2 regions of the Piscinibacter sp. PDB5-1 genome follow, and region 2 is predicted to be linked to the other one. Evidence: predicted binding sites of a transcription regulator. Region 2 holds the regulator's gene; the other holds the start of a gene.
The links. The regulator FNR, encoded in region 2, switches genes on or off when oxygen is low (the NO sensors DNR and NnrR bind a similar motif). The targets are predictions, from matches to a motif close to TTGATNNNNATCAA.
Positions count from the first base shown of each region.

Region 1: a site for FNR is predicted at 1,877-1,890, ahead of AC1KAT_RS05755 (DUF2249 domain-containing protein). Genes of this name have one in related genera too.

Region 1 covers NZ_JBWVZL010000001.1:1,278,471-1,284,644, forward strand. The annotation lists gene AC1KAT_RS05750 (sensor histidine kinase) at 1-1,811, opposite strand, end outside; gene AC1KAT_RS05755 (DUF2249 domain-containing protein) at 2,005-2,298, shown strand; gene ubiU (ubiquinone anaerobic biosynthesis protein UbiU) at 2,300-3,319, shown strand; gene AC1KAT_RS05765 (U32 family peptidase) at 3,358-4,281, shown strand; gene ubiT (ubiquinone anaerobic biosynthesis accessory factor UbiT) at 4,278-4,733, shown strand; gene AC1KAT_RS05775 (ribonucleoside triphosphate reductase) at 4,777-6,174, shown strand, end outside.
Region 2 covers NZ_JBWVZL010000003.1:63,727-69,900, reverse strand. The annotation lists gene AC1KAT_RS13215 (MBL fold metallo-hydrolase RNA specificity domain-containing protein) at 1-1,359, opposite strand, end outside; gene AC1KAT_RS13210 (sulfite exporter TauE/SafE family protein) at 1,415-2,089, opposite strand; gene hemN (oxygen-independent coproporphyrinogen III oxidase) at 2,098-3,507, opposite strand; gene fnr (fumarate/nitrate reduction transcriptional regulator Fnr) at 3,606-4,388, shown strand; gene AC1KAT_RS13195 (cation diffusion facilitator family transporter) at 4,392-5,348, opposite strand; gene AC1KAT_RS13190 (hypothetical protein) at 5,359-5,844, opposite strand; gene AC1KAT_RS13185 (B12-binding domain-containing radical SAM protein) at 5,862-6,174, opposite strand, start outside.

The DNA.
Region 1 (6,174 bases), on a different contig from region 2:
GCCTGCGGCACGCTGAAGCTGAACTCGGCGCCTTCGCCAGGCCGGCTGTGCGCGCGGACCTGCCCCCCGTGCCGCTCGACGATGCGCTTGACGATGGCCAGTCCAAGGCCGGTGCCCGGGTAACGCGCATCGTTGACCAGGCGCGAGAAGGCCGTGAACAACTGGTGCGCGCGCGAGGCATCGAAGCCGATGCCGTTGTCCGTCACGCGGTAGCTCAGCGTGTGCCCGTCACCACCGCCGCTCACATGCACCCTGGGGTGCGCGGCCGCGCGCGAGAACTTCATTGCATTGCCGATGAGGTTGCCCATGACCTCGCCCATGAGAACGGCATCGCCCTGCAGCGGCGGCAGGGCGTCGATCGACACCTCGCCTGTGTAGCCGAGTGCCGCACGCTGGCGCCGCGCCGCTTCGGTGGCCAGCTCGGTCATGTCGATGTGTGCCGACTTCAGCGGCTGCGTTTCGCTCGACATCAACGCGCCCAGCGCGTCGATCACGTCGGCCACGTGGCGGCACTCGCGGGTGGCCGCTTGCAGGGCACGCTCGCGGTCCACCACGGCACTCGATGCCGACAGCTCCAGCAGCTGGCCGATGCTCAACACCGGGGCGCGCACGTCGTGCGTGATCACGCGCGTCAGCCCCGACAGCTCGGCGTTGCGAAGCTCCAGTTCGGCGGTGCGGTCTTTCACGCGCCTTTCGAGTTGATTCGTGAGGGCGGTGAGGTCTTGCTCGCGTTGGCGCAGCTGGCCGACGAGCCGCGTCAGCGCGTTGGCCAGCTTCGAGGCCTCGTCGCTGCCGGTGGCGTCGTCGGTGTTCGCTTCGGCGAGGGCGGCCGCGCGGCGCAAGGGGTCGAGCAAGCGCCCGGCCGCCCACCACAGGCAGCCCATCAGCAGCACAGCCGCAGCCACGCCGGCCATCCATGACTGGGACACCAACGCCCGCGCGGGCGCCCCCACGATGGCCTCGGGCTGACGCACCACCACTGTCCATCCCAGGCCGGTGTAGTCACGGAAACCCGCGCGCTTCACGGCGGCGGTGAGGTAACGCTTGCCGTTCGACCAAGTCACCACCTGGGCCGACCCGTTGGCCAGGCCGGCCAGGCCGCTGGGCAGCTGTTCGGTCTGCCCGGGCAGCAGCCGCAGGTTGGCCCCCTCGGCGTTGTAGATGAACATCTCGATGCCCTCGCGCGCCTGCAAGGTCTCGTTCACCTGCGCGTGCAATTCTTCGGCCCATTCCCAGTGCAGGTGCGCCCCCAGCACCCCCACCGTGCGCTGCTCGACGACCACTGGCGCGGCCACGTCGATCAGGCGCGGCGGCCCTTCGTCGTTGGGGTCCTTGGCAATGAAGGGCTTGAGCAGCTTGGCGTCGTGCACGTCCAGCACGGACGGCCCCTCGCGGCCGCGCCGCCACCAATCGCGCGCACTGACATTGGTGCCTTCGAGGATGCGGCCCGAGGCCGTCTTCACGGTGCCCTGCGCGTCGGTGAGGCCGATCCACGCGTAGTGCGGGTAGGTGCTTTTGAGCTGGTCGATGTCGGCTTGCCGCAAGCCGGTCACCGGCAGCGCGCGGATCGAAGCCGCGAGGTTCGACACCTCGCGCAGCCGTTCATACAGGCCGAAGTCGAGCCCACTGGCCAGGCGCAAGGCGGTGTCGGTGAGTCGCTTCGAATGCAGCTCCATCGCGTGCTGCTGGACCCAGCCCCCGGCCACGTGCCCGAGGGTGCCGAAGATCAGCAGCACCAGGGCCGCCACCGTGAGGCTCAGCTTGACCCGCATCGAGCGGGACACCACGCGCAGGTGAAGGCGGATCGGCATGGGCAGGGCGCAGGCAACGGTCGGGCGTGCCACCAGGGACGACCACCGAAGGCTACGCGGGAAGCTTGCCCTCGATCAACTGGGCCTTTCTTGGCGGCCGCGGGGCGAACACGTTTCTTGAACTTGTTCAAGGCGTGTGCAGGGGGCGCTGCGTAGTCTGAGCCCCGCTGATTCACCGCTTTGAAAGACACCCATGACCGCTTCCACCGCCCAGATCGACGTGCGCCAGATCCCCCCGCCGCAACGCCACGCGTTCATCTTCTCGACCTTCGAGTCGCTGCCGGCGGGCAGCGGCTTCGAACTGCTCAACGACCACGACCCGGTGCCGCTGTACCGCCAGTTCGAGGCACGGCACCTGGGCCGGTTCGACTGGACCTACCTCGAGACCGGCCCCGCGCAGTGGCGCGTGCGCATCGGCAAGCTGGCCGAAGGCACCGCGGCCGGTCAACCCGGCGAATGCTGCGGCTGCGCCTGCCGGGGTGCCTGAGGTGAGCGACGCGCTGCGCCCACGCAAGCCACAGCTGGTGTGCCCGGCCGGCTCGCCGCGCGCGCTGCGCCTGGCGGTGGATGCCGGCGCCGACGCGGTGTACCTCGGCTTCAAGGACGCCACCAACGCCCGCGACTTCAGCGGCCTCAACTTCGACGATGCGCAACTGCGCGAAGGCGTGCGCTACGCCCATGCACGCGGCCGCGAGGTGCTGCTGGCGCTGAACACCTTTGCCGATGCGTGCGACACGACGCCCTGGCAACGCGCGGTGGACCGCGCCGCCGCCGCGCAGGTCGATGCGCTGATCGTGGCCGACGTGGGCGTGATGGCCTACGCGCGCGCGCATCACCCCACGCTGCGCCTGCACCTGTCGGTGCAGGCCTCGGCCACCACCGGCGAGGCGATCGAGTTCTACCGCGAGCGCTACGGCATTCGCCGTGCGGTGCTGCCGCGCGTGTTGACGCTGTCGCAGGTGCAGCACGTCGCGCGCCACACCGAGGCCGAGGTCGAGGTGTTCGGCTTCGGCAGCCTGTGCGTGATGGTTGAGGGCCGCTGCGCGCTGTCGTCGTTTGCCACCGGGCAGTCACCCAACACGGCCGGCGTGTGTTCACCCCCCAAGGCCGTGCGCTGGGAAGACGGCCCCGACGGCGTGAGCGCGCGCCTGGGCGGTGTGCTGATCGACCGCTACGCCGCGGGTGAGCCGCGCGGCTACCCCACGCTGTGCAAGGGCCGCTTCGTCGTCAACGGCACGCGCGACTACGCGCTCGAAGAACCCACCAGCCTCAACACCCTGGCCCTGCTGCCGCAACTGGCGCAGGCGGGCGTGGCCGCCATCAAGATCGAAGGCCGCCAGCGCAGCCCGGCCTATGTGGCCGAGGTGACGCGCGTGTGGCGCGCCGCGCTCGACCAACTCGACACCGACACGCGCTACGCGGTGCAACCCGGCTGGAACGCATCGCTAGCGCGTTGGGCCGAAGGCCAGCAGCACACGCTGGGCGCGTATGAAAGGCCTTGGCGATGAACACCGCACAGCCCGCGATGGGCCTCAGGACCGACCTCATGACCGGCTTCACGATCGGCCCGCTGCAATACGCCTGGCCGCGCAGCACCACGCTGCAGTTCTATGCCGACATGGCCGATGGCCCGGCCGACACCGTGGTGCTCGGCGAGGTGGTGTGCGCACGCCGCCACGAAGTGAAGCTGGCCGACTGGCTGGCGCTCGCCCGCGAGCTGGCCACCGCCGGCAAGACCGTCGTGCTGGCCACGCAGAGCCTGGTGGCGGGCGAGGCCGAGTTGCGCGCGTTGCGACGGGTGTGCGAGCAGCACGAGTTCATGGTCGAGGCGGGCGATGCCTCGGCGCTGGGCGTGCTGGCACGGCGCGATGCGCCCGCCGCGCCGCCCTTCGTGATCGGCCCGCACGTGAATGTGTACAACCGCGCGGCCTTGGAAGAGCTGGCCTCGTTGGGCGCTGCGCGCTGGGTGCCGCCACTCGAACTGTCCCTCGACGCGGTGGGCCGCATCAACCCGGCGCACGAGCGCGTGGCGGGTGCGGCCGGGCCGCTGGTGACCGAGGTGTTCGCCTTCGGCCGCATGCCGCTGGCGTTTTCGGCCCGCTGCTTCACGGCGCGCCACCACCGCTTGAAGAAGGACGAATGCGCCTTCCGCTGCTACGACGACACCGACGGCCTGCTGCTCAGCACCGAAGAAGGCCAGCCCTTCCTGGTGCTCAACGGCATCCAGACGCAGTCGGCCGCGGTGCACTGCCTGCTCGATGCGCGGGCCGCACTCACGGTGGCCGGCGTGCAGCGCCTGCGGCTGTCGCCCTGCAGCCAGGGCTTCGCTGAAGTGGTGGCGCTGTTCGACGCGGTGTTCAACCACGGCGCCGATGCCGACGAGGCCATGGCCGCGCTGGATGCATTCCCCCTGCCCGGCGCGCGGGCCAATGGCTTCGCCCACCGCCGCGCAGGCCTGGAGCTGGCATGAGCCCCGCCCCCACCCCTGCCGCCGCCTCACAGACCCCGTCTTGGGCGCGGCCGTTCACCGACCGCCTGCGCCGCGTGGTGCAGCGCCTGCCGGTGCAGCCGCCCTCGTTCGTCGCCGCCCGCGCGCTCGACGCGCTGCTCTGGCCCCGCCTCGACGCCGACCAGCGCGTGCTGCTCGCCGGCCGCTGCGTCGAGATCGGCCTCATCGAACCCGGCCTGCGCGTGCGCCTGCGCATGGGGCCGCGTGGCTTCTCGGTGCCACCGGCGCACGAGCCACCGGTGGTGCGCATCCGCGCGCGCGTGGCCGCCTTGCACGCGCTCTTGCGCGGCGAGCAAGACGCCGACCGCCTGTTCTTCGAGCAGGCCCTGCTGATGGAAGGCGACACCGAGTTCGCGCTCGCCATCAAGAACACGCTCGATGCGATCGGCCCGCTGTGGCCCGGTCGCGCATGAGTGCCCTGCCCCTTCACCGCCCCCTCATCAAGGACACCCCCGCATGACCGCCTCTCTGCCCAGCCACGTGCTCAAGCGGCATGGCCGCCTCGCCCCCTTCGACGCCCTCAAGATCGTCAGCGCGCTGCGGCGTGCCGGCACCGCCAGCGGCGAGTTCGGCGACGCCGAGGCCCAGCGCCTCACCGACGAGGCCGTGCTGCCACGCGTGCGCGCAATGACCACGCCGCTGCCGCACATCGAGCAGATTCAAGACGCGGTCGAGGCCGCGCTCTTCGAGGCCGGCCACCGCCACACGTTGCGCGCCTACGCCGTCTACCGCGAGCAGCACCGGCAGTTGCGCGACGCACGCCAGTCGCTGGTGGACGTGCAGGCCGCGATGGATGAATACCTGCAGCAACGCGACTGGCGCATCAACGCCAACGCGAACCAGGGCTGGTCACTGGGCGGCTTGATCTTGAACGTGTCGGGCAAGGTGGTCGCCAACTACTGGCTCGACCACGTGTACCCGCCCGAGGTGGGCCGTGCGCACCGCCAGGCCGACCTGCACATCCACGACCTCGACATGCTCAGCGGCTACTGCGCCGGCTGGTCGCTGCGCACGCTGCTGCACGAGGGGCTGAACGGCGTGCCGGGCAAGGTCGAGGCCGGCCCGCCCAAGCACCTGTCGAGCGCGGTCGGCCAGATCGTCAACTTCCTCGGCACGCTGCAAAACGAATGGGCCGGCGCGCAGGCCTTCAGCAGCTTCGACACCTACCTCGCGCCCTTCGTGCGCAAAGACGCGATGAGCTACGCGCAGGTGCGCCAGTGCATCCAGGAGCTGATCTACAACCTCAACGTGCCCTCGCGCTGGGGCACGCAAACGCCCTTCACCAACCTCACCTTCGACTGGACCTGCCCCGAAGACCTGCGCGAACAGGTGCCGGTGATCGCCGGTGTCGAGATGCCCTTCACCTACGGCGAGCTGCAGGCCGAGATGGACCTCATCAACCGCGCCTACATCGAGGTCATGACGGCCGGCGATGCCAAGGGCCGCGTGTTCACCTTCCCCATTCCCACCTACAACATCACCAAAGACTTCGACTGGTTTCACCCGAACGCCGAGTTGCTGTTCGAGATGACCGCACGCTACGGCTTGCCGTACTTCCAGAACTTCGTCAATTCAGACCTCGAACCGCACATGGTGCGCTCGATGTGCTGCCGATTGCAGCTCGACCTGCGCGAGCTGCTCAAGCGCGGCAACGGCCTCTTCGGCTCGGCCGAGCAGACCGGCTCGGTCGGTGTGGTGACCATCAACTGCGCACGCCTGGGCCACCTGTACGCCGGCAACGAACGCGCGCTCTTCGCGCGGCTCGACGAGCTGCTCGAACTGGGCAAGCAAAGCCTCGAGATCAAGCGCAAGCTGGTGCAGCGCCTCATCGACGAAGGGCTCTTCCCGTACACA
Region 2 (6,174 bases):
GCGCGGGGCCTGCGGCGCGGTGCGCAGCCAGTCCATGATCTCGCTCGAATCGGCATGCGCCGACGCGCTTTGCACGTTGACGACCTCGGCGCGCACGGCCACGTCTTGCCCGTGGATGCGCACCGTGCGTGCGCCCTCGGCCAGCGACGCGCCGCGTGTGCCCGGCGCCTGAAAGCCGGCCAGCACGATGGCGTTGCGGTGGTCGCCGGCGAAGGCCTTCAGGTGGTGCAGCACGCGCCCGCCGGTGGCCATGCCGCTGGCCGACACGATGACCATGGGCCCGCGCCGGCCGCTCAGGTGCTTCGACTCTTCCACGTCTTTGACGAAATGCACCGCCTCGTACATGGCGTCGCACTCGGCCGCGCTGAGGCGGTGTTCGCTGCGGTGGCGCCGGTACACGCCGGTGGCTTGCACGGCCATCGGGCTATCGAGGTACAGCGGCAGATTCGGGATGTCGCCGCGCTCGCGCAGGCGCGCCAGGTGGTGCAGCAGCATCTGCGCGCGGCCCACCGCGAAGGCCGGCACCACGACCACGCCACCACGCCCGGCCACGCGGCGAATCACCTCGCCCAGCTCGGCCTCGGTGTCGGTGGGCAGGTGCTCGCGGTCGCCGTAGGTCGATTCGCTGACCACCCAGTCGCTTGCGGCCAGCGGGTGCGGCGCGCGCATCACCAGGTCGTCGGGGCGGCCGATGTCACCGCTGAAGGTGATGCTGCAGCCGGCGTGTTCGAGTCGCACGCTGGCGGCACCGAGGATGTGCCCTTGCGGCTGCAACACCGCCTGCACGCCCGGTGCGGGCTCGAAGGGCTGGCCGTAGTCCACCACCTCCAGGTGGTCGAGCGCCTTGCGCGCGTCTTGTTCGGTGTACAGCGCCTCGGCCGGGTGGTGCTTGCTGAAGCCCTTGCGGTTGGCGTAGGCCGCGTCTTCTTCTTGGATGCGGCCCGAGTCGGGCAGCAGGATCTCGCACAGCGCCCGCGTGCCGGCCGAGCACCACACGCGGCCCTTGAAACCGTCGCGCACCAGGCGCGGCAGGTAGCCGCTGTGGTCGAGGTGGGCGTGGGTCAGCACGACGGCATCGAGCCGGTGCGGCTCGATGGGCGGCGGCTCCCAGTTGCGCACGCGCAGCGTCTTGTAGCCCTGGAAGAGCCCCGCATCGACCAGCACCCGGGCGCCGCTCGCGTCGAGCAGCGACTTCGAGCCCGTCACCGTGCCGGCGGCGCCGAGGAAGGTGAGGTGAAAACGCGGGGCAGTGTTCGCGTGCGCGGCGTGCGTGCGCGGCTGGGGGGTCTCGGTGCGGCGATGGGGCATGGTGGCGACGATGGTGCCCGAGGCGCGGGCCAGGCCATTGATTCTCGTCAAGCCGCGGCCCGACATGGCCACGGGTCAAACCCGCGGCGGGCGCGCCCTCACCGGTTCAACAGAACACGCGCTGGTACTCGTGCCACAGGCCGTGGCCCAGCGCCCAGGCCGAGGCACCGGCCACCGCCAGCCCGGCGAGGCGCACGCCCCACTGGCCCGAAGCCGCGCTGCGGTGGCGTTGCAGCCGCTGCCAGAGCATCGGCCCCAGTTGCAGGCTCACCGCCGAGCCGAGCGCGAAGGCTGCCATCACGAAGGCGCCCTGCCAGGCTTGCGGGCTCAGCGACGCGACCATCAACGCCGAATACAGCAGGCCGCAAGGCAGCAGCGCCCACAGCGCGCCGGCGGCGAGCGGCAGCCGGTCGGGGTCGATGTGCAAGGTGCGGATGCGGATCACCTGCCACGCGCGGTGCGCGGCGCGGTCGAGCCAGGCCGGCTGGCGGCCGAGCCACAAGAGGCTCAGCCCCAGCACGACCAGCGCCACATGCAGCATGGCCCAGAAGGGCTTGAGCACGGTCAGGTGCGAGGCGCCCCAGGCCAGCACACCCGCCGACGATGCCACCAGCGCGCCGGCCAGCGCATAGCCTGCGATGCGCCCGGCCTGAAAGCGCAGCAGGCGCTTCTTGGTGCAGCCGATGCCGCCGGTGGCTGCGCCGCACATGGCCACGCAATGCGGCCCACCGGCAAAGCCCATCAGCAAGGCGGTGGCGACGAGGCCGAGCCACAGGTCCATGGGGGCGTTCAGATGATGCGAGAGAAGCGCGCGCGGTCGCGTTCGGCCTGCAGGTGCTTGTCGAACACCATCGCCACCGCGCGCACGAAGTACCAGCCGGTCGGCGTGACGCGCAGGCCGTCGTCTTCGATGCTCACGAGGCCTTGCTCGGCCAGCGGGCGCAGGCGGTCCATCTCGGCGGCGAAGTAGCGGCGAAAGTCCACCAGGTGCGCCGACTCGATCGACTCGAACACGAGGTGACCCTGGCACATGAGGGCCATGATGACCGCGCGGCGGATCAGGTCGTCGCGGTCGAGCGCCAGCCCGCGCACGATGGGAAAGCGCCGGTGGCGCAGCGCGTCGTAGTACTCGGGCAGCGTCTTGGCGTTCTGGCTGTAGGTCGCGCCCACCCGGCCGATGGCCGACACACCCAGCGCCACGAGGTCGCAGTCGGGCTGCGTGCTGTAGCCCTGGAAGTTGCGGTGCAGCCGCCCTTGCCGCTTGGCCACGGCGAGCGCGTCGTCGTGCAGCGCGAAGTGGTCCATGCCGATGTAGTCGTAGCCCCGCGTGCCGAACACGTCGATGGCCGCAGCCAGCATTGCCACCTTGTCGGGGGGCGGCGGCAGCTCGGCCGGCGTGATGCGCCGCTGTGGCTTGAAGCGCTCGGGCAGGTGCGCGTAGGCATAGAGCGCGATGCGGTCGGGCCGCAAGTCGCTCACCTGCTGCAGCGTGCGCGCGAACGACTCGCGGGTCTGGCGCGGCAGGCCGTAGATCAGATCGACGTTGATGGAGTCGAAGCCGATGCGCCGCGCGGCGGACATCAGCGCCTCGACCTGCTCGCGTGGCTGCACGCGGTGCACGGCCTGTTGCACGGCGGGGTCGAAATCTTGCACGCCCAGGCTGATGCGGTTGAAGCCCAGGGCGGCGAGCTTTTCCAGGCGCTCGGGCGTCACGGTGCGCGGGTCCACCTCGATCGAGTATTCACCGCCCGGCACGAGCTTGAAGACGGCCTGGATGCTGCGCATCAACTGCTCCAGCTCGGCGTCGCTCAGGAAGGTCGGCGTGCCGCCCCCGAAATGCAGCTGCGCCACCGGCGTTCCGTGACCCAGCACGGCGGCGTGCAGATTCAGTTCGACCTGGAGTGCTTCCAGGTATTCGGTCGCGCGCTCGTGGTGCTTGGTGATGACCTTGTTGCACGCGCAGTAGTAGCAGACCGACTCGCAAAACGGAATGTGCACGTACAGCGACAGCGGCGGCCGCGCCCCGCCCGTTGCCCCGATGCCGGCCGCCCGGCGCGCCAGCGCGTCGCGGTAGTGGGCGTCGGTGAAGGCCTCGACGAAGCGGTCGGCCGTCGGGTAGGACGTGTAACGCGGGCCTGGCACGTCGAAGCGCTGCAGGGTCTCGCACGAGATGGGGGCGGGGGCAACCACGGGTGTCATGGCGTCACTGTGGCGCCCCCCTCGGCCTGTGGCCTTGATCTGGCTCAAGGGCGTGTGACGGCCGCCGCGCAGAATGAAACCGTTACTTGAGGCCCCTCATGCTGCACGACCCTGCCGACGCCCCCACCATCGCCATCCAGCCCGCAGACGCCCCGCTCTGCGCCACCCGGCGCGAAGCCCTGAAGGTGGCCTGCTCCAGCTGCAACCTGCGCGAACTGTGCCTGCCGCTGGGCTTGACGCAGGTGGACGCCGAACGGCTCGACACGCTGGTCGCCAACCGCCGCACCGTCAAGCGCGGCAGCGCCCTCTTCCACGCCGGCGAAGCCTTCGAGGCGCTGTACGCCGTGCGCACCGGCTTCTTCAAGACCTGCGTGTCGAACGAAGAAGGCCAGAGCCAGGTCACCGGCTTCCAGATGGCCGGCGAGCTGATGGGGCTCGACGCCATCAGCCACGACCGCCACACCTGCGACGCCATCGCGCTCGAAGACTCGCAGGTTTGCGTGATCCCGTACGGGCAACTCGAAACGCTGTCGCGCGAGTTCACCGAGTTGCAGCACGCCTTCCACAAGATCATGAGCCGCGAGATCGTGCGCGACCACGGCGTGATGCTGCTGCTGGGCAGCATGCGGGCCGAAGAGCGGCTCGCCGCCTTTCTGCTCAACCTGACGCAGCGGCTGCACGCGCGCGGCTTCTCGCACACCGCGCTCGTCTTGCGCATGACGCGGCAAGAGATCGGTAGCTACCTCGGGCTCAAGCTCGAAACGGTGAGCCGCACGTTCTCGAAGTTCCAGGAAGACGGCCTGCTCGAAGTGCGCCACCGCCACGTGCGCGTGCTCAACGAAGACGGGCTGCGCACGCTGGTGAACGGCGGCAGCGCCTGAGCTTCAGTCTCTCAGCGCGACCGGCGCCTCGTGGTCGGCGTCGGGCCGGCGCCACGGGTCCACATGCGTCATGAGGTTGAGCACGCGGTGGCGCTGCATCACGCGGCGGCGGGCTTCCACGGCAATGTCGTGACCGGCCTCGACACTGAGCGCGGCATCGACCGCGAGGTGCGCATCGACCAGCAGCATGTCGCCCATCTTGCGCGTGCGCACGTCGTGCACGTTGCGCACCCCGGGGGTTTCGACCAGGGTCTGGCGGATGGCCTGCACCTCGTCGTCGTCGGCCGAGCGGTCCATCAGGTCGTCGAGCGCCGCCCAGCCGAACTGCCAGCCCATGCGCAGCACCATCGCGCCGACGATGAAGGCCGCGATCGGGTCGAGGATGGGGTAGCCCAGCAGGTTGCCGCCGATGCCCAGCGCCACCACCAGCGACGAGGCCGCGTCTGAACGCGAGTGCCAGGCGTTGGCCATCAGCATGCTCGACTTGACGCGCCGGGCGACGCGCATCAGGTAGCGGTACAGGCCTTCTTTCGACACCAGGGCCAAGAGCGCCACCCACAGCGCGGCCGGGTGCACGGCCGACACCGAGGCCGGCGCCACGAGCTTGTCGTAGGCCGACATCAGCATGCCCGCACCCACGCCGAGCAGCAGCAGGCCCAGCACCAGCGAGGCGGCCGTCTCGAAGCGCTGGTGGCCGTAGGGGTGCTCGGCGTCGGCGTCCTTGCGGCCGTGGTGGCTGGCGAAGAGCACCACGAAGTCCGAGGCCAGGTCCGACAGCGAATGAATGCCGTCGGCCACCAGCGCCTGCGACTTCGCCATCACGCCGACGACGATCTGCACCACGGTGAGCACCACGTTGACCGCGACGCTGACCCAGGTGCTGCGCGACGCGGCCCGCGCCCGCGCGTCGAGGCTCAGCGCTTCGTCTTCGGGGTCGTCGAGCGGAACGGGGGTACGCATGGGCCCGGACTCACACCTTGCCGAAGCCGCCTTCGACCCACGCGGCGGCGCGGTCGGCACTCAGCTTGAAATCGGCCCTCACGCGCTGCTGGGCCACGCGCTCGCCGAAGGCGTCGTGCGCCGCCAGCACGGCATGCGGGTCGTCGTCGTCGGGCACGATGTCGAGCGTGACGCGAAAGCGTGCCTCACCGGCATCGACCTGCAGCTCTTTGTGCAGCCGCGCATGCAACTGCTGCTCGTGGCGCCGGATCACCTCGGCCGCCGTCTTCACCAGCGTGTTGAACGCGGCCGTGTCGAGCGGCTTGGGGTTCTTCTTGTCGCGGCCCATGGTCCAGGGGCCGACCAGCGCCGGCTCGGCCTGGCCGTCGAGCAGCATCTCGACCGCCCAGCCATCGTCTTCTTCGTTCTTGACGACGCGGGCCGTCCAGCCGTTGTCGCGCCAGAGGCGGTCTTGCTTGATGGTGTCGTCGTCGGCGAGGGGTGTGGTGTCGGTCATGGCATGTGAAAGGGTGATCAGCCGGCCGTGGCGAGCGCCCGCGCGATGCGGTGGCGCGGCACGGTGGTCTTGGGCACGCGAGCGTTGAACCACGCGCGCACGTCTTCGTCGAGGCCGATGCCGTGCATGTAGTTGTAGATGGCCTTCTTCAACGCCACGCCCAGCGCGTCGTGATCGACGCCGGTCGGGTCGATGAAAGCCACGTCGTTCTTGGCGAAGGGCGAAGGCGGCAGCGGCACGAGCCGGATGCCGTACTCGTCGGGGTTCTGGCCGACCGGCGAGTGCACGGTGCAGGCGAACCGGTGAAAGAAGCCCGATTGAATGCAGCCG